Regions from separate parts of the Halomonas sp. BN3-1 genome, predicted to be linked through region 4. Evidence: predicted binding sites of a transcription regulator. Region 4 holds the regulator's gene; each other region holds the start of a gene.

Region 1 (4,804 bases), on a different contig from region 4:
TGGTGTTCGGCTTCCTGGCGTTCCGTTCGCGGGTCACCGGGGTCTACCTGTCGATCATCACCCAGGCGCTGACCTTTGCGCTGATGCTGGCGTTCTTCCGCAACGAGATGGGCTTTGGCGGCAACAACGGCCTGACCGACTTCAAGGAACTGCTGGGCTTCGACCTGTCCGCCGACGCCACACGACTGGGGCTGTTTATCGCATCCGGCGTAGCGCTGGCGCTGGGTTTCCTGCTGTGTCGTGCCATCGTGGTCAGCAAGCTTGGGCGGGTCTGCGTGGCGGTGCGCGACGCCGAGTCCCGCACCCGCTTTCTCGGCTACCGGGTGGAGCGCTATCAGCTGTTCGTGTTCGTCGTCTCGGCCATGCTGGCCGGGGTCGCCGGCGCCCTCTATGTGCCCCAGGTGGGCATCATCAACCCCAGCGAGTTCTCGCCGCTGTTCTCCATCGAGGTGGTGGTGTGGGTGGCCCTGGGTGGCCGTGCCACCCTCTATGGCGCGGTGATCGGTGCGCTGGCGGTGAACTACGCCAAGAGCGTGTTCACCGGGGTGATGCCGGAGGCCTGGCTGTTCGCGCTCGGTGCGCTGTTCGTGCTGGTGACGGTGCTGCTGCCCCAGGGCATCGCCGGGCTTCTGTCACGCTCTCGCCAGCAAGGCAGCGACGATGACAGTGACACGCCAACCGACACGCTGGATGCAACCCCCAGGGAGGCCACCTCATGAGCTTTCTTCAGAGCCTGGCCGATCGCGATCGGGTCTTCGACTTTCTGGTCCCGGAACAATCGCCGGTCGACGTGCGCCACGGCCCGATCCTCTATCTCGAGGACGTGTCGGTGAGCTTCGACGGCTTCAAGGCCATCAATGATCTCAACCTGACCATCGACGACGGCGAACTGCGCTGCATCATCGGCCCCAACGGTGCCGGCAAGACCACCATGATGGACATCATCACCGGCAAGACGCGCCCGGATCAGGGCAGCGTGTGGTTCGGCAGCCGCCACAACCTGTTGACCAAGAACGAGCCGGAGATCGCCCGGCTCGGCATCGGGCGCAAGTTCCAGAAGCCCACGGTGTTCGAGGCGCTGACGGTGTTCGAGAACCTCGAGCTGGCGATGGCCATGGACAAGAGCCTGTGGCCGACGCTCAAGGCGCGCATGACCGGGGAGGTGCTGACGCGAATCGAGGAGGTGCTCGAGACGGTGGGCCTGGCGTCGCTCAGTCGCCGCCAGGCGGGCATCCTGTCCCACGGACAGAAGCAGTGGCTCGAGATCGGCATGCTGTTGATGCAGCGCCCTCGACTGTTGCTGGTCGACGAGCCGGTGGCGGGGATGACCGAGCAGGAGATGGAGCGTACCGCAGAGCTATTGTTGAGCCTCGCCGGCAAGCACTCGGTGGTGGTGGTGGAACACGATATGGGCTTTGTGCGTTCGATCGCCCGCACGGTGACGGTGCTGCATCAGGGCTCGGTGCTGGCCGAGGGCAGTATGGACAAGGTGGCAAGCGACCCCAGGGTGATCGAGGTCTACCTGGGTGGCGACGAGGAGGCGGCATGATCGGACTGGAGCGGGTACCTCAGCAGTCTTCGGTAAGAGCGCTGTACTGGGCGGACGGCGCATCCCGCGGCAGGCTGGCCACGCTGTGGGCGAAGGTCTGCGGCCGGTGGGGGCAGGAGACAGGCAAGGAGGTGGATCGATGCTGAGCATTCGCGGGCTCAATCAGTTCTATGGCGAGAGCCACACCCTGTGGGATCTCGATCTCGACGTGCCCAGGGCGGCCTGTACCTGTGTGCTGGGTCGCAATGGCGTCGGCAAGACCACCCTGATGAAGGCGATCATGGGCGAGGTGCCAATCACCGGCGGTGAGCTTCGCTACGCCGACGGTGTCGCGCTGGAGAGCCGTCGCCTCGAGGATCGCTCACGCCTGGGCGTGGGATACGTGCCCCAGGGACGCCAGATCTTTCCGCTGATGACGGTGGAGGAGAACCTGCGCACTGGCCTTGCCGCCCGTGGTGATGGCCTGCGCCAGGTGCCCGAACGGATCTATGAGCTGTTCCCGGTGCTCAAGGAGATGCGTCACCGGCGTGGCGGCGATCTGTCCGGCGGTCAGCAGCAGCAGCTGGCGATCGGGCGCGCCCTGGTGATCGAGCCGAAGCTGTTGATCCTCGACGAGCCGGGGGAGGGCATCCAGCCCAATATCGTCGCCCAGATCGGCGAAGTCATCCGTCGGTTGATCGCCGATGATGGGCTGACCGTGCTGCTGGTGGAGCAGAAACTGCCCTTTGCCCGTCGCTTCGCCGACCACTTCGCCATCCTCGATCGCGGGCGGAGAGTCGCCGTCGGTGATATCGGTGAGCTCGACGACGCCGTGGTGAAGCGCTACCTGACCGTCTGAGCGGTAGCGCGTCAATCAGGATGAATCGCTGCACATCAATGGTGCGCAATCGTAAGGTTGCGCACTTTTTTTGTGCGCGGCCAAAGGCGTGCTTTTCTCTGGTGCAATCCTTGGCTGTTTAATAAGAAATTGAAAAATAAGTAGAAAAATAGAGATTTGAGAAGCTGGTACGGGGCTTGCACCTTGATTGGGCAATGGTGGTGGCCTTTTTTACTTTCGCTTGCCACGCCGACTCGACGGACCGCCCGGGAGAGCCATGAGCGCGCAGACAACACAGGATTCGACCGATCGGCACGGCCATCGCTTCGACGAGGGACGGCGCTGGGAGGCCAGCCTCGATCTCGGCTTTCGCCATGATGGCCAGGCCACTCGCCTCTATCGAGTGGATCATCGCGGCCCCCTGCGGGTGCAGCGTCCCTTCTATCCCGAAGGCCGCGACGGCACCTGCCACGTCTATCTGCTGCATCCCCCGGGGGGCCTGGTCAGCGGCGATATCCTGGATATCCAGGCGCGGGTGGGCGCGGGGGCGCGGGCGCTGCTGACCACACCGGCGGCCAACAAGCTGTATCGGGCCGACCGCAACGCCGTGGCCTGGTCCCAGCGCACTCGTCTGGTGGTCGAGGAGGGCGGGCTGCTCGAGTGGTTGCCCCAGGAAACCATCGCCTTCGACGGCTCGCGAGGGGTGCAGGCCACCGAGATCGAGCTTTCCGGCAGCGCCCGCTGCCTGGGCTGGGAGGTGCTGGCGCTGGGCCGGCCGGCCAGTGACCTGCCGTTTGCCAGCGGCCACCTCGAACAGCGCTTTCGGTTATCCCGGGACGGACGACCACTGTGGATCGAGCGCCAGCCCCTCGACCCTGACCATCGTCGTTTTCACGGCGCCTGGGGGCAGCGAGGGTGCAGCGTCCAGGCAACCCTGTGGGCGGTCGGGCTCGAAGACGAGTCCGCGGCGATCGAACGTCTGCGCCAAGGGTTGGGGCAGGGAGGGAATGACCTTGCCGGCAGTCCCGGCGCTGGTGAAGCCGAGCGCTGGGCCGTCACTGTGCGTGATGGCGTCCTGCTGCTGCGCTACCTCGGTTACTCGCGGCGCGAGGCCTGGTCGCTGTGCGAGGCGGCCTGGACGTTGCTGCGTCCGATGCTGATGGATCGCGAGGCCTGTGTGCCACGCATCTGGTTTACCTGAATGTCATGCCGGGCGGGACAGGCGACCCCTGGCCACCCTGACCAACATCGAGGATGAAAGGATGGAGCTGACACCGCGTGACAAGGACAAGCTCTTGCTGTTTACCGCTGGCCTGGTGGCCGAGCGGCGACGCGCCAAGGGGCTCAAGCTGAACTATCCCGAGGCGGTGGCCTTGATCAGCTGCGAGATCATGGAGGGTGCCCGGGAAGGCCTGAGTGTGGCCGAGATGATGAGCCGAGGGCGCCAGATACTGGGGCGTGACGAGGTGATGGAAGGGGTGGCGGAAATGGTCGACGAGGTGCAGGTCGAGGCCACCTTTCCTGACGGCACCAAGCTGGTAACGGTGCACAACCCGATCTCGTGAGGTTGCCAGGCCCCGGCTTGATCCGGGGGCGACGCGACAGGCTCATACGCTGATACCAATAGGGAGGGCGCGGGATGATCCCCGGAGAATACCAACTGAAGGACGGTGACATCGCCCTGTGCGAGGGTCGCGACAGGGTCACGCTGGAGGTGGCCAATCGCGGAGATCGACCGATTCAGGTCGGATCCCACTATCACTTCGCCGAGACCAACCCGGCACTGGCGTTCGATCGCGACAGGGCGCGGGGCTTTCGTCTGGACGTGGCCGCGGGCAGCGCGGTGCGCTTCGAGCCGGGGCAGAGCCGTGAGGTCACCCTGGTAAGCTTCGCCGGACGTCGTCATATCTACGGCTTTCGCGGTGAAGTCATGGGCGCGCTGGACGATACGGGCGCACACAGCGGCGACAGCGGTCAGGAGGACGCCCGATGAAGATCAGTCGTCAGGCTTATGCCGACATCTATGGCCCCACCGTCGGCGACCGGGTGCGCCTGGGAGACACCGAGCTGTGGATCGAGGTAGAAAAGGACGCCACCCACTACGGCGACGAGGTCAAGTTCGGTGGTGGCAAGGTCATTCGTGACGGTATGGGGCAGAGCCAGCGTCTCGACCAGACGGTGATGGACACCGTCATCACCAATGCCCTGATCCTTGACTGGTGGGGCATCGTCAAGGCCGACGTGGGCCTCCAGGCGGGGCGCATCGCCGCCATCGGCAAGGCCGGCAATCCAGACACCCAGCCGGACGTCACCATCGTGATCGGACCCGGCACCGAGGTCATCGCCGGCGAGGGCAAGATCCTCACCGCCGGCGCCATCGACGCCCACGTGCACTTCATCTGTCCGCAGCTGGTGGACGAGGCCCTGGCCAGCGGCAT
Region 2 (4,804 bases), on a different contig from region 4:
TCCCCGGTACAGCTCGGTGTGGCCCTTCTGACGGCCAAAGCCCTTCACTTCAGTGACGGTGATGCCCTGAACACCGATCTCGGAGAGCGACTCGCGGACGTCGTCGAGCTTGAATGGCTTGATAATCGCGGTCACCAGTTTCATGGCGGGTTCCTCATCCTGTCCGTGTGGGGGCGGCGTCGGTCGTGCCTGGCGCCAACCCGTTGGCGGCGCGCCGTTGCGCCTGTCCTGACTAGTGTGACAAAGCATACCCCTGGCGAACAGCAATAAAAAAGGCCCCCGAAGGGGCCAGGAGGAGCACGCCAGCTCACTGGTGTCGCGGGTAAGCTCAGGCTTACTTCTTGGCGACGTTAAACTCGGGGTAGGCTTCGAGACCGCATTCGGCCAGGTCGACGCCTTCGTATTCTTCTTCTTCGCTGACACGCACACCCATGATTGCCTTGATGATCAGCCACACGACCAGGCTAGCGATGAAGACCCAGGCGAAGATGCCGATGATGCCGAGCATCTGGGCGCCGAAGGTGGCGTCGGCGTTGTTCAGCGGGACCGCCAGGACACCCCAGATACCGGCCACACCGTGGGCGGAGATGGCACCGACCGGATCGTCCAGGCGCAGCTTGTCGAGGACCACGATGGCGACCACCACCAGGATACCGCCGACTGCACCGATCAGGGTGGCGCCGAGGGCCGTGGAGGACAGCGGGTCGGCGGTGATGGAGACCAGGCCAGCGATGGCGCCGTTCAGGGCCATGGTCAGGTCAGCCTTGCGGAACCAGATCTTGGCCAGGATCAGCGCGGCGATGACACCCCCGGCGGCGGCAGCGTTGGTGTTCACCAGCACCTGGGCCATGTTGTTGGCGGAAGACACGTCGGAGAGCTTGAGCTCGGAGCCGCCGTTGAAGCCGAACCAGCCCAGCCACAGGACGAAGGTACCCAGGGTCGCCAGCGGCATGTTGGCACCGGGGATGGCGTAGATGGCGCCGTTCTTGCCGTACTTGCCCTTGCGCGGACCGAGCACCAGCACACCGGCCAGGGCTGCAGCGGCACCCGCCATGTGGACAATGCCGGAACCTGCGTAGTCGGAGAAGCCTGCTTCGGACAACCAGCCGCCGCCCCAGGTCCAGTAGCCGGAGACCGGATAGATCACGGCGGTCATGACCACGGCGAAGGCCAGGAAGGCCCACAGTTTCATGCGCTCGGCGACAGCGCCGGAGACGATCGACATGGCGGTGGCCACGAACACGACCTGGAAGAAGAAGTCGGCGCGGGCCGAGTAGTAGGGCGCGTCTTCACCACCTGCCAGCACCGCATCGACGCTGTTTTCGGCGCCGATCAAGAAGCCGAGGTTGGGGATGAAGCCGCCGGCGTCGGAGGAGTACATCAGGGCGTAGCCCACCAGCAGATACATGGTGCAGGCGACCGCGAACAGCACGATGTTCTTGGTCAGAATCTCGGCGGTGTTCTTGGCCCGGACCAGGCCGGCCTCGAGCATGGCAAAACCGGCGGCCATCCACATGACCAGGGCGCCGCAGATAAGGAAGTAGAAGGTGTCCAGCGCGTAGCTGAGTTCACTGATATCGACCATGGAAGTGTCTCGCTATATTTTTATCGGAAGTCGGGTCAGGGGACGGGGATCAGACCGCGTCGGAGCCGCGCTCGCCGGTGCGAATGCGGATGACGTCTTCCAGCGGCGTGACGAACACCTTGCCGTCACCGATCTTGCCGCTGTTGGCCGCGTTGCAGATGGCTTCCAGCACGCTGTCCAGTCGGGCCTCGTCGATCGCAACCTCGACTTTCACCTTGGGCAGAAAGTCGACGACATACTCGGCGCCGCGGTATAGCTCGGTGTGGCCCTTCTGGCGGCCGAAGCCCTTGACCTCGGTCACGGTGATGCCCTGGACGCCGTTGTCGGCCAGCGCCTCGCGGACGTCGTCCAGCTTGAAGGGCTTGATGATGGCGGTGATCAGTTTCATGGCATGGCTCCCTACGTGCATAAGGTGGCGGCTTGTTTCCGCTCGGTGCATGGATATCTATGCATAGCGATATACGTGCCATAAATTTGGCAAAAGCTTTGTTTACAATGGCTTGTGGTTGTTCTTGAAAGCTAGAGACGAAAAACACCCGCGAGTTTGCGGCACTGCATCAAAGTTAATGCACTGTTTTGGTGCTGGCGCGTATTGGTGGTGCGTCATTGGCGAGCATGTTGTGCTGGGTGGAGCAATGGGTCGCGTGCTGGTATCAGGGAGTCGCCAATGCGCCGGGCGTCGCTGGGCAAGGGCCACGAAGCATGCGTTGGGCGCCCGGCTTGCGTATCCTGTCGGCAACGGAGTTCCCATCGACGTTTCAAGGAGAGCCATCATGGTCAGTCAGGATCGCATCAGCCGTTTGGCACAGCAGATCGGCGAGCGCTTGCAGGGCGCCTCCCAGGCCCCGGAAGACATCCAGAAGGGGGTCCAGCAGGTGGTGCGTGGCGCCTTCGATCGTCTCGAACTGGTGTCACGCGAGGATTTCGACATCCTCATGGACGTGTTGCAGCGCACCCGCTCCCGGGTCGAGGCGCTGGAAAAGCAGGTAGCGGCGCTGGAGAGCCTGGTCGAGGAACGTGCAGCGCCCGCTAGCGAAACGACCGCGGCGCCAGCCGTGGCCGAGGAAGCCGCCGAGGTACCGGTGCCGCCGGTGCCGGAACAGGGCAAGCAGGACGAGGCGTCGAGCGGTTCAGCCGACAAGCCCTCCGCCTGAGGCTTCGGACGCAGAACGTCACAAGATATGCCGGCCCGCCCTGGCGGGGGGCCGGCATGCGGCGCCGGTGAGGTGGGCGTGCTCTACTGGTCATGAGCCTTCCGTCAGGCAGGGAGCCCATGACGCTTGCCATCATTGCCACCCGTGCGGGACTGGGGCTGGACGCCCCCGAGGTGCAGGTCGAGGTACACCTGGCCAACGGCCTGCCGGGCATGACCTTGGTCGGCCTGCCCGAGACCGCAGTGCGCGAAAGCCGCGAACGGGTGCGCAGCGCCCTTGCCACCTGCGGCCTCGACTACCCGCTACGTCGAATTACCCTGAATCTTGCTCCCGCCGATCTGCCCAAGGAGGGTGGACGCTTCGATTTGCCCATCGCGCTGGGTCTGCTGGTGGCTTCCGGTCAGTTGCCCGCCGCCGCACTGGAGGGTGTCGAGTGCGCCGGCGAACTGGCCCTCGATGGTCGGTTGCGGCCGGTAGCCGGCATGCTGCCCTTCGCCATGGCCACCCGTCAGGCCGGGCGGCGCCTGATCCTGCCCGAGGCCAACGCCGATGAGGCGGCCCTGGTCAATGGCCTGGAGGTGCTGCCGGCGGCACACCTGCTCGACGTCGTCGCCCACCTGGCCGGGCGCATTCCCCTCGCTGCTCACCTACCCGCCGCACCGCCGCAAGACGGGCCTGCGGCGCTGGATCTGTGCGATGTGCGTGGCCAGTATCAGGCCCGGCGAGCGCTGGAGGTGGCGGCGGCGGGTGGGCACAACCTGTTGTTTGCCGGGCCGCCCGGCACTGGCAAGACGTTATTGGCCAGCCGACTGCCCGGGCTTCTGCCGCCGCTTGGCGATGACGAGGCGCTGGAGGTAGCGGCGATTCGCTCGGTGTGCGCGCTTCCCCTGTCCGATGGCTTTGGCCGTCGTCCGTTTCGCTCGCCTCACCACACCGCCAGCGCGGTCTCGCTGGTCGGTGGCGGCTCGCGTCCGCGGCCCGGCGAGATCTCGCTGGCCCATCGCGGCGTACTGTTTCTCGACGAGTTGCCGGAGTTCAGTCGCCAGGTGCTGGAGGTATTGCGCGAGCCGCTGGAAAGCGGCGAGATCCATATTGCCAGGGCCAGCCACGAACGACGATTTCCTGCTCGTTTTCAACTCGTTGCCGCAATGAATCCTTGCCCCTGCGGCCATCTGGGTGATCCGCGTCAGGACTGTGTATGCACCGCGTCCCAGATCCAGCGCTATCAGGCGCGCCTGTCCGGCCCCCTGCTAGATCGCATCGACCTGCAGGTGGAGGTGCCGGCGCTGCCGGTGGAACAGTTGACGTCGCATCAGCCGGGGGAAAGCACCGAGATGGTGCGCCGACGCGTGATGGCGGCGCGTCAGCGTCAGCAGCAGAGGGGGACGCTCAACGCCCAGCTCGCCGGCGCCGCGCTGGAGCGCGCCTGCGCCCTGGAGGTGGCCGAGCGCACCTGGCTGGCGCAGTCGCTTGAGCGCCTGCGGCTGTCCGCCCGGGCCTACCACCGGGTGCTGCGGGTGGCGCTGACCCTGGCCGACCTGGCCGGGCGCGAACGTCCGTGCCGTGACGACCTGATCGAGGCCATCGGCTATCGCCAGCTGGATCGGCTGTTGCGCAAGGGCTGACGGGCGCCGCACGATCGCTCCATGCACCTGTTTTCGCAAGGCATAGCGCCTGCCCGGGTCCAGGCCTTGCCCGAGAAGCCGACGAGCGCAGGCACTTTTCAGCAAGCCCTAGAGCGCGTCGGCGTCGAAGGCGCCGCTAATGACCGTGGACCACAGCGCGGCACCGTCGCCTGGGCGGCGCAGGCGGAGTTCGAAGCGGTAGGGCAGAAGCTCGCGGTCAGACAGCGTCAGGCGTGGGCCATCGGCGATCAGTCGGCTATCGACCAGCCATTGATTGGTATCGGCGGCGGGGGTATCACCGGGCTGCCAGTCCAGCACCTGGGGGCCGTCGTCGATCGCGAGCAGGCCACGGGTCAGGCTCTCCTGGACACGGCCGACGCCGAGCTCCAGCCTTTCGTCGACCTTGGGCGGGGACAGCAGCAGCACCTGATCGGCCAGGG
Region 3 (4,804 bases), on a different contig from region 4:
CGCGAGCGGTGCGGCGGCGCTCCAGGAACACCTGCAGCATATCGTTGAGGTCCTGATGCGGACGCATGTCATCGAGCAGCACGAAGACACCCTGCTCGGCCCGCGCCACCTCTTCCAGCGCCTGGTGGGCGCGCCAGGAGGCGTCCTCGCCCTTAACCAGGCACATCAGGTCACGCATCTCGTTGGCCAGATGCACCCGCACCGTGGTCACGCTGTCCGGACTCGGCGAGCCCTTCACCAGCGCCAGGTGGTGCACCTTGTGGGTGCGGTCGAGAAAGACGTGGGCGGTCAGCTCACCGTAGGCGGTGGTCACCGGCAGTCGCTCGACCTCTTCTACCGTCTGCTCGTTGTGGATCCGGTAGTGGATCAGGTCGGCGATGGTGCCCATCTTGATCCCGTGGGTCTCGGCGAAGCGCTCGAGCTCAGGACGTCGGGCCATGCTGCCATCGTCGTTCATGATCTCGCAGATCACACCGCTGGGATCACAACCGGCCAGGGCGGCCAGATCGCAGGCCGCCTCAGTGTGGCCGGCGCGCCTGAGCACGCCGCCGGGCTCGGCCATCAGCGGAAAGATGTGGCCGGGCTGGACGATGTCTTCTGCCTTGGCATTGCGCGCGCTGGCGGCCTGCACCGTGCGTGCGCGGTCAGCAGCGGAGATGCCGGTGCTGACCCCTTCGGCGGCCTCGATGGACAGGGTGAACTTGGTACCGAAACCGGAGCCGTTGTCCTGCACCATCAGCGGCAGCTTGAGCTGTTCGCAGCGCTCCCGGGTCATCGGCATGCAGATCAGACCACGGGCGTGAACCGCCATGAAGTTGATGTGCCAGGCCTCGACCTTCTCGGCGGCCATGATGATGTCACCTTCGTTTTCCCGATCCTCGTCGTCCATCAGGATCACCATACGGCCCTGGCGGATATCCTCGACGAGTTCGGCAATAGGGGCCAGGCCCCCGCTGGAAGACTGCGACATGTATGCTCCCTGGATCTAAAATGGCCACTCGCGACGGCGGCCAGAAACCGCGTCAGGGTACCGTGGCGCGGCGTCGGGCGCCAGTCAAAGACAAAGACCTGACAGGGCGTCGGGCGCCGCTTATATCAAGATCGGACACTGCGACTCCGCGTTGGGCGCCGCTTATATGAAGCCCCGCTACTGCGATCCCCCGGCGACTTTCGTCGAATCAGTGCTCGGCGCAGGCGGCCAGCGCCGGGCGCGCCAGAATACGCCAGTCCTTGCCGAGGGCACGGATATCGAGAATTTCCAGAGGCCGCTGCTCGGCCATGCGTTCGATGCCCGACAACGCCATCAGCCCGCGCGCGTCGGAGCCGAGCAGGGTCGGCGCCATGTAAAGACGCAACTCGTCCACCAGACAGGCATCCATCAAGGCACCTGCCAGGGTCGCGCCGGTCTCCACCAACAGCTCGTTGCAGCCGCCCTCGTCACCGAGCCACTTGAGCAGTGCGCCAAGATCGACGCGGCCGTCGTCGCCTGCTGGCATCTCCAGCACCCGCGCGCCGGAGCGCATCAGCGCGTCTCTGCGAGGGGATTCGCTGCCCTCGACGCAGACCACCAGCGTCTCCCCTGGCTCGCTCAGGCAGGCAGCGGCCAGCGGCATGCGCAGGCGCGAGTCCACCACGACCCTAAGCGGCTGGCGTCGGGCGATGACTTCGGCGTCATCGAGCCCGAGCTGATCGGCACGCACCGTCAGCCGCGAGTTGTCGAAGATGATCGAATCCACCCCGGTGAGGATGGCGCAGCTCTGAGCCCGCAGCCGCTGGACGTCACGCCGAGCCTCGGCACCGGTGATCCACTGGGACTCGCCGGAGGCCATGGCGGTACGGCCGTCGAGGCTCATGGCGAGCTTGAGGCTGACCCGTGGACGCCCCCGGGTCATGCGCGACACGAAGCCGGCGTTCAATACCTGGGCGTCCGCCTCGAGGCAACCGAGCCTTACCTCGACCCCGGCGTCACGCAGGCGTGCGATACCGCGTCCCGCCACCTGAGGATTGGGATCCTGCATGGCTACCACCACCCTGGCGACACCGGCCTTGATCAAGGCATCGCAGCAAGGCCCTGTGCGCCCCTGGTGGGAGCAGGGTTCCAGCGTCACGTAGGCGGTGGCGCCTCGGGCGTGCTCACCGGCAGCCTCGAGTGCATGGACCTCGGCGTGGGGTTCCCCGGCGCGCTGATGGTAGCCGTCGGCCAGATGCTTGCCGTGCTTGACCAGTACGCAGCCGACCCTCGGATTGGGCATGGTTGTGTAGCGACCGCGTTCGGCCAGCTTCAATGCCCTGGCCATCCAGGCTTCATCCTGGCCTGGCGTGATGTCCGTCGGATTCATGTGCTCTCCCCGGTGTCGGGCGAGAAACTCGGCTCCTGGGCCAGGCGGTCGATCTCGGCGCGAAATTCGTCGATATCCTGAAACCGTCGATAGACTGAGGCAAAGCGGATATACGCCACCTGATCGAGGCGCTTCAGGGCATTCATCACCTCTTCACCGACCACCCGCGCCTGGACCTCGCGCTCGCCCCGTGCGCGCAGGTTCTGGCGGATACGTTCCACCGCCGCCTCGATCGACTCGGCGCTGACCGGGCGCTTTTCCAGCGCCCGCAGCATGCCGGCCCGCAGCTTGATCTCGTCGAACACCTCCCGCGAGCCATCGGCCTTGATGATCCGTGGCATGATAAGTTCAGCGGTCTCGTAGGTGGTGAAGCGCTCGCCGCAGCCAGCACACTGCCGCCGTCGGCGCACCTGATCACCTTCGGCGACCAGCCGGGAGTCAGTCACTCGGGTCTCTTGGGCGCCACAGAAGGGGCAATGCATAGCGGACAGTCCGGCAGGAAAAATATGTCGCCATAGTGTAACGGCTGAGGCCAGCCCCGCCCAGCGCAATGGCCCAGGTCATCCGCGATTTCAGCTGAGTTGGCACGCCCTGTGCTTGATACTTTCTTTCTAGCCGTCAATGAAATGGCGAGCGCTCACGGGGCAAGGCGCCCCCACGCCTGCGGAGGACACCATGGCAAGCCACCTCTCCCCCCTGGAACCCGACGACTTTCGCCAGCGTGCCGCAGAGCTGCTCGCGCCTCTCTATGGTGCACGCAGCGAAGAGGTCCTGCGCCGTCTGCTGCGCCTGATCGACGCGCAGGGGGCCGGGTTGAGGCACCGTCATGGTGCACGCCAGACGCTGTGGAGCGAGCAGGACCAGTGGCTGATCGTCTATGGCGACTCGCTGCTGGATGCCGACAAGCCCCCCCTGGCGGTACTCGATGAGTTCCTGAGCAAGCGCCTGAAGACCGTCTTCAGCGGTGTCCATGTGCTGCCCTTCTTCCCCTGGAGCAGCGACGACGGCTTCTCGGTGATCCACTATCGCGAGGTCGACCCGAAACTGGGCGACTGGCGCGATATCCGGCGCCTGGCCAGTCACCATGATCTGATGGTGGACCTGGTGCTCAACCATGTCTCGCGGGAATCGCTGTGGTTCGCCGACTATCTCGGCGGCAACCTGCCCGGGCGCGACTACTTCATCGAGATGGACCCCGATACCGATCTCAGCGAGGTGGTGCGTCCGCGCAGCTCGCCGCTGCTGGTCCCCGTCAGTACCCGCCGTGGCGTTCGTCACCTGTGGGCGACCTTCTCCGAGGACCAGATCGACCTCAACTTCGCCAACCCCGACGTGTTGATCGAATTCGTCGGCATCCTGCTGTTCTACCTGCAGCAGGGCGCCCGCATCGTCCGGCTGGACGCCGTCGCCTTCCTGTGGAAACGCCCCGGCACCCGCTGTATCCACCTTCCCGAGACCCACGCGGTGGTGCGGCTGTTGCGGGCGGTGGTCGACCACGTCGCCCCCGGCACCCTGATCATCACCGAGACCAATGTGCCCCACGCCGAGAACATCAGCTACTTCGGCCTGGAGCGACAGGACACGCCGCCCGACGAGGCCCACCTGGTCTACCAGTTCCCGCTGCCACCTCTGTTGCTGCACACCTTGACCAGTGGCGAGGCCGGCACCCTGGCGCGCTGGCTCGACAGCCTGCCCGAGCTCCCCGCCGGCTGCAGCTATCTGAATTTCACCGCCAGCCACGATGGCATTGGTGTGCGCCCGCTGGAAGGCTGGCTGGAAGGCCACGAGATCGACGCCCTGGTCGCCTTGATGCAGCGCTTCGGTGGCTTCGTCAGCATGCGCCGGCAGGCCGACGGCAGCGACAGCCCCTACGAGCTCAATATCACCTGGTTCGATGCCATGAGCGGGACCCGGCGCGGACCCGACCCGTGGCAGGTCGAGCGCTTCCTGTTGAGCCAGCACCTGATGCTGGTGCTGAAGGGTATCCCCGGCGTCTACCTGCACTGCCTGACCGCCACCCAGAACGACCACGACGGGGTCGAACGCAGCGGACGCCTGCGTTCGATCAATCGCAAGCGCTGGGACCGCCAGGAGCTGGAACCTCTGCTGGACAGCCGTCACACGCCGACCCGCGAGGTGTTCTTCGCCCTCACCCGCCGTCTCGAGATCCGTCGCAGGGAACCCTGCTTCCACCCCGATGCGGCCCAGACGGTCATCCCCACACCACCGGAGCTGCTGGCGATCCAGCGCGGCCCCCTGGACGATGGCCGTCGACTGTTGGCCATTCACAACGTCACCGATCGGCCTCAGCCACTGGTACTGGACGGCCTCGACCAGTCCGGCTGGCAGGACCTGCTGGAAGGGGGCGCCTGGCAGCCCGTCGACACCCTGGCCCCCTATCGTTCACTGTGGCTGGTGCGCACCGACAGATAAGTCGCCGCACGCTCGGTGTATCGCACAACAGC
Region 4 (4,804 bases):
GCCCAGGGCACCCCCCATCAGCGCATCGATACGCCACGCCTTGTGCACACACCGCTCGACGACATCACCCGGGTGGACCAGCCGGACCTTGCGCTGATCGACGACAGCGGCCGAGAGTGGATCGCCGACGCCGACAACGGTGAACTGGGTCCGGACGGCAACCCCCTGACCCTGTCGGGCGACGCCCATCTCGAGGCCCCCGCGGAGCGTTGGCAGCTTGATACAGAGGTATTGGTCTACGACAGCGACAGTGGCCATGTCTGGAGCGAAACGCCAGCCGTCCTACGCCAACCCCCTCAACAGATGCAAGGGGAGCGCTTCGACGCCTGGATCCATGACAATACCGCTCGCCTGACCGACAATGTCACCGGTCATCATCCGCCAGAGCCTCAATAAGGAGCCCCTTCCATGATGCGTCCAAGTCCCGCCCTCCTGCTTGCCCTGGCCCTTGGCCTGGCCGCCGGCGCCACCGGCAGCAGTGTCCTGGCGCTGGAAAGTGATCGCAGCGCACCGATTCAGGTGGAGGCCGACCAGCTGGATCTCGATGATCGCGCCGGTACCGCGGTCTATACCGGCGACGTGCGCATTGTGCAAGGCAGCATGATCCTCACCGGCGAACGCGTCGAGATCCAGCGCAACGACCAGGGACAACTGTCACTGGCGACCGCGACCGGCTCACGTGCCTACCTCGAGCAGAAGCCATCCCCGGAAGAACCGGTGGTCAAGGGCTGGGGCCGCAAGGTGATCTACCACGTGGCCGAACGCCGCATGGAGCTGATCGACCAGGCTGAGCTGCACAAGGCCAATGACACCTTCGACGGTGCCTATCTGGAGTACTTCCTCGATCGCCGCGTGGTCCAGGCCCGCTCCAGCGCCCAGGGCGTCCAGGGCGAACAGCGCATTCGCATGACCCTCGAGCCGGAAAGCCAAGGAAACTGATGAAGACTCTCCACGCTCGCCATCTGGCCAAGAGCTACAAGAAGCGTCGCGTCGTCCAGGACATCAGCCTGTCGATCGAGCAGGGCAGCATCGTCGGTCTGCTGGGCCCCAACGGGGCCGGCAAGACCACCTCCTTCTACATGATCGTCGGCCTGGTCAGAGCCGACGCCGGCAGCATCAGCATCGATGATCGGGACCTGAGCCGCGCGGCCATGCACCAGCGCGCGCTGGCCGGTATCGGCTACCTGCCTCAGGAGGCTTCGATCTTTCGCAAGCTGTCGGTGGCCGACAACATCATGGCGATCCTCGAGACCCGCAAGGACCTCGACCGCGAGGGCCGAGAAGCACGTCTCGAGCAACTCCTCGAGGATTTCCACGTCAGCCATATTCGTGACAACCCCGGCATGAGCCTGTCCGGCGGGGAGCGGCGCCGGGTCGAGATCGCTCGCGCCCTGGCCACCGAGCCGGCCTTTATCCTGCTCGATGAACCCTTCGCCGGGGTCGACCCGATCTCGGTGGGCGAGATCAAGTCCATCATTCGTCAACTCAAGGCCCGCGATATCGGCGTCCTGATCACCGATCACAACGTGCGCGAGACCCTCGATATCTGCGATCGTGCCTACATCGTCGGCGACGGCCAGATCATCGCCGAGGGCAGCGCCGAGTCCATCCTCGCCAACCAGCGCGTCAAGGAGGTCTACCTGGGCGAGAACTTCCGCCTCTAGACCGCAGGGCCGCCCGACAGCCGCAGTCGCAGTCGCAGTCGCATCAAGCGGCCGCAACACTTGCCAGCATCAGCATCCAACCGCCGGCCCCGAAAGGGTCGGCCTCACCTTGCACACAGGGCCTCCCTCGAAAGAAGCACCTCCCCCCTACCAAGTTGTTCCACATCGACCTTTACACTCCCTCCCACAGGTCAAAAAACACCAACTTGGCAAGATGCTTGCATGTCTGATGACTCGTCGTTAGGGTAAAGCCTTTCGACAACACTGGTGGATCCCGACCCATGGCCCTCAAGGCGTCACTGCAGCTGCGCATCGGTACCCAGCTGACCATGACCCCGCAACTGCAACAGGCGATCGGCCTGCTGCAGCTTTCGACCCTGGACCTGCGCCAGGAGGTCCAGCAGGCGCTGGAGGCCAACCCCATGCTCGAACTCGAGGACGAGTTCGGCGAACAGCAGACCAGGGAAGCCGTGGAAGATGACTGGGCGGATCAGATTCCCTCGGAACTCAGTGTGGACAGCGACTGGTCCGACACCTACCAGGACCTGGGCACCACCCCCGCCGGCAGTGGCGAGGCGCCGGATTTCGAGCGCCAGGCAAGCTCCCAGTCACTGCACAGCCACCTGAGCTGGCAACTGGCGATGCTCGACGTCAGCGACCAGGAGCGCCTGATCGCCGAGAGCCTGCTCGACGCGGTCAACGCCGACGGCTATCTCGAGCAGACACTGGATGACATTGCCCAGGGGCTCGAGCAAGACGGTCGTCGCCCCCCTCCCCTCGCCAAGGTGGAGGCGGTGCTGGTTCGGCTGCAACAGTTCGAACCGACCGGAGTGTTCGCCCGCGACCTGCGCGAGTGTCTGATGCTGCAACTGGATAGCCTGCCTCGCGATACCGTCCTGCTGCCCCAGGCCGGACGACTGGTAAGACAGTTTCTCGAGGCGCTGGCCAGCGGCGACCGACGTCTGCTGAAGCGCCGACTAGGACTCGATGACGACCAACTCGACAGCGTCATCGAGCTGATCCGGAGCCTCGACCCACGTCCCGGCAGCCAGTTCGGTGACAGCGATAACGACTACGTCATACCCGACCTGGTGGTACGCCACACCGAAGAGGGCTGGCGCGTTGAACTCAACCCGGATGCAATGCCCCGACTGCGCATCCAGCCCGACTACGCTGCACTGATTCGGCGCGCGGACAAGAGCCAGGACAACCAGTTCCTCAAGGACCACCTGCAGGAGGCGCGCTGGCTGATCAAGAGTCTGTCCAGCCGCAACGACACCTTACTGAAGGTCGGCCGGGAAATCATGGTGCGTCAGATCGACTTCCTCGAGCAGGGAGAAGCGGCCATGAAACCGTTGGTGCTGGCCGATATCGCAGACAAGGTGGAGATGCACGAGTCCACCATCTCCCGCGTGACCACCCAGAAGTTCGTGCACACGCCTCGCGGCGTGTTCGAGTTGAAGTATTTTTTCTCGAGCCAGGTCGGCCAGGATGGCGACGCCCATTCCAGTACCGCCATCCGCGCCATGATCAAATCGTTGATTCAAAAGGAACCTGCCCGCAAACCTCTGTCGGACAGCAAACTGGTGGAATTGCTGGCGGAAGACGGCGTCAATGTCGCCAGACGCACCGTGGCAAAGTACCGGGAAGCCATGAATATTCCGTCTTCCAGCGAGCGCAAGCGACTGCGCTGAGGCCTTGCGCTGCGGCGTCGCTAGCCTAGTTATCGGGAAAGCGCAAGCACTTGAAATTTCGCATGACATCTGCGTCTTTCTGCGTAGCGTCGAGGGGGTTTGCAGGATCGGAAAAAGGGTTACAATCAAGCCACCACCCGAAAGAGCAAGGAGCCTGTCATGCAAGTCAACATCACCGGCCACCACGTCGAATTGACCGATCCCCTGCGTGACTACGTACAAGAGAAGCTCACCCGTGTGGAGCGCCACTACGACAACATCACCAACGTCCAGGTGACCCTCTCGGTGGAAAAGGAACGCCAGCTGGCCGCCTGCACCCTTCACGCCGCCGGTGCCGACCTGCATGCCGAAGCGCAGGACGGCGACATGTATGCTGCTATCGACGCCCTTGCCGACAAGCTGGACCGCCAGCTGGTCAAGCACAAGGAAAAATCCCAAGCCCGCGCCCAAGGCGCCGGAATTCGCTGACTCTCATGACATTGGAAGCCATTCTCCCTCCCGAGCGCACATTGTTCGATGTCCCGGGAGGCAGCAAGAAGAGGGTGCTGGAGTTTTTCAGCACCTTCATTGCGCAGAACACCCCGAGCCTGGACAGCCAGGAGGTCTTCAGTCGGCTGATCGGACGTGAGCGCCTGGGCAGTACCGGCATAGGCAATGGCGTCGCCATTCCCCATGCCCGCAACCCCCACTGCAAGGCGCCCATCTCCGGCTTCCTCAAACTCGCGGAACCTGTCGACTTCGATGCCATCGATGGTGAGCCCGTCGATCTGGTGTTCGTACTGCTGGTACCGGAAGAGGCCGACGACGCCCATCTCGCCCTGCTCGGCCAGGTCGCCGGCGTCATGAACGACGCCGACACACGTCACCGTCTGCGCCACGCCAGCTCCCAGCGCGAGCTTCACGAGCGCCTGCAGGAAGCCATCCGCCAACAGGCGCCAGGGGACGACACTCCCTCCTGATCGCGGCCTTGCCTAGGCCATCAGCAATGGACGCCTGCCCAAGGAGACAGGACATGCAGCTCGTGATCATCAGTGGTCGCTCCGGCTCGGGAAAGTCCGTGGCCCTTCAAGCCCTGGAGGACCTGGGGTTCTACGCCATCGACAACCTTCCCGCGACCTTGCTGGGCGCCCTGGTGGACGAGCTGGAAAACGGTCATTCCCGCCGTATCGCCGTCAGCGTCGACGCCCGCAACCTGCCTGAGGCACTGGAACGCTTCCCCGCCCAGCTGGCGTCCCTCAAGCAGAGTCCGATCGACTGCCAGGTGGTCTACCTGACCAGTGATGCGCGAATTCTGCTCGAGCGTTATTCCCACACGCGGCGCCGTCACCCCCTGACCCGTGATAGCGACATGACCCTGGCGGAAGCCATCGAGTCCGAACAGAAGGCCCTTTCGGGTATTCGAGACCTGGCCGATCTGGTCATCGACAGCTCTCGCCTGTCGGTGCA

What was found. Region 4 encodes sigma-54, which starts transcription at its own class of promoters, with help from an activator protein. Its sites were predicted from a motif close to TGGCACNNNNNTTGCTNT; they were not measured.
Region 1: C9F12_RS10190 (urease accessory protein UreD) is a predicted target of sigma-54. The motif match lies at 2,553-2,570, and genes of this name have one in related genera.
Region 2: C9F12_RS15515 (P-II family nitrogen regulator) is a predicted target of sigma-54. The motif match lies at 2,037-2,054, and genes of this name have one in related genera.
Region 3: C9F12_RS04870 (sugar phosphorylase) is a predicted target of sigma-54. The motif match lies at 2,922-2,939, and genes of this name have one in related genera.

What each region holds. Positions count from the first base shown of each region.
Region 1 is NZ_PYVV01000006.1:102,210-107,013, reverse strand. It holds gene urtC (urea ABC transporter permease subunit UrtC) at 1-719, shown strand, start outside; gene urtD (urea ABC transporter ATP-binding protein UrtD) at 716-1,549, shown strand; gene urtE (urea ABC transporter ATP-binding subunit UrtE) at 1,689-2,387, shown strand; gene C9F12_RS10190 (urease accessory protein UreD) at 2,644-3,567, shown strand; gene ureA (urease subunit gamma) at 3,629-3,931, shown strand; gene C9F12_RS10180 (urease subunit beta) at 4,006-4,359, shown strand; gene ureC (urease subunit alpha) at 4,356-4,804, shown strand, end outside.
Region 2 is NZ_PYVV01000011.1:71,885-76,688, forward strand. It holds gene glnK (P-II family nitrogen regulator) at 1-144, opposite strand, end outside; gene C9F12_RS15510 (ammonium transporter) at 335-1,585, opposite strand; gene C9F12_RS15515 (P-II family nitrogen regulator) at 1,635-1,973, opposite strand; gene C9F12_RS15520 (accessory factor UbiK family protein) at 2,359-2,739, shown strand; gene C9F12_RS15525 (YifB family Mg chelatase-like AAA ATPase) at 2,859-4,364, shown strand; gene C9F12_RS15530 (hypothetical protein) at 4,473-4,804, opposite strand, start outside.
Region 3 is NZ_PYVV01000002.1:333,574-338,377, reverse strand. It holds gene ribBA (bifunctional 3,4-dihydroxy-2-butanone-4-phosphate synthase/GTP cyclohydrolase II) at 1-970, opposite strand, end outside; gene ribD (bifunctional diaminohydroxyphosphoribosylaminopyrimidine deaminase/5-amino-6-(5-phosphoribosylamino)uracil reductase RibD) at 1,179-2,339, opposite strand; gene nrdR (transcriptional regulator NrdR) at 2,336-2,821, opposite strand; gene C9F12_RS04870 (sugar phosphorylase) at 3,015-4,772, shown strand.
Region 4 is NZ_PYVV01000001.1:155,704-160,507, reverse strand. It holds gene lptC (LPS export ABC transporter periplasmic protein LptC) at 1-396, shown strand, start outside; gene lptA (lipopolysaccharide transport periplasmic protein LptA) at 409-939, shown strand; gene lptB (LPS export ABC transporter ATP-binding protein) at 939-1,664, shown strand; gene C9F12_RS00710 (RNA polymerase factor sigma-54) at 1,946-3,358, shown strand; gene raiA (ribosome-associated translation inhibitor RaiA) at 3,518-3,826, shown strand; gene ptsN (PTS IIA-like nitrogen regulatory protein PtsN) at 3,832-4,317, shown strand; gene rapZ (RNase adapter RapZ) at 4,371-4,804, shown strand, end outside.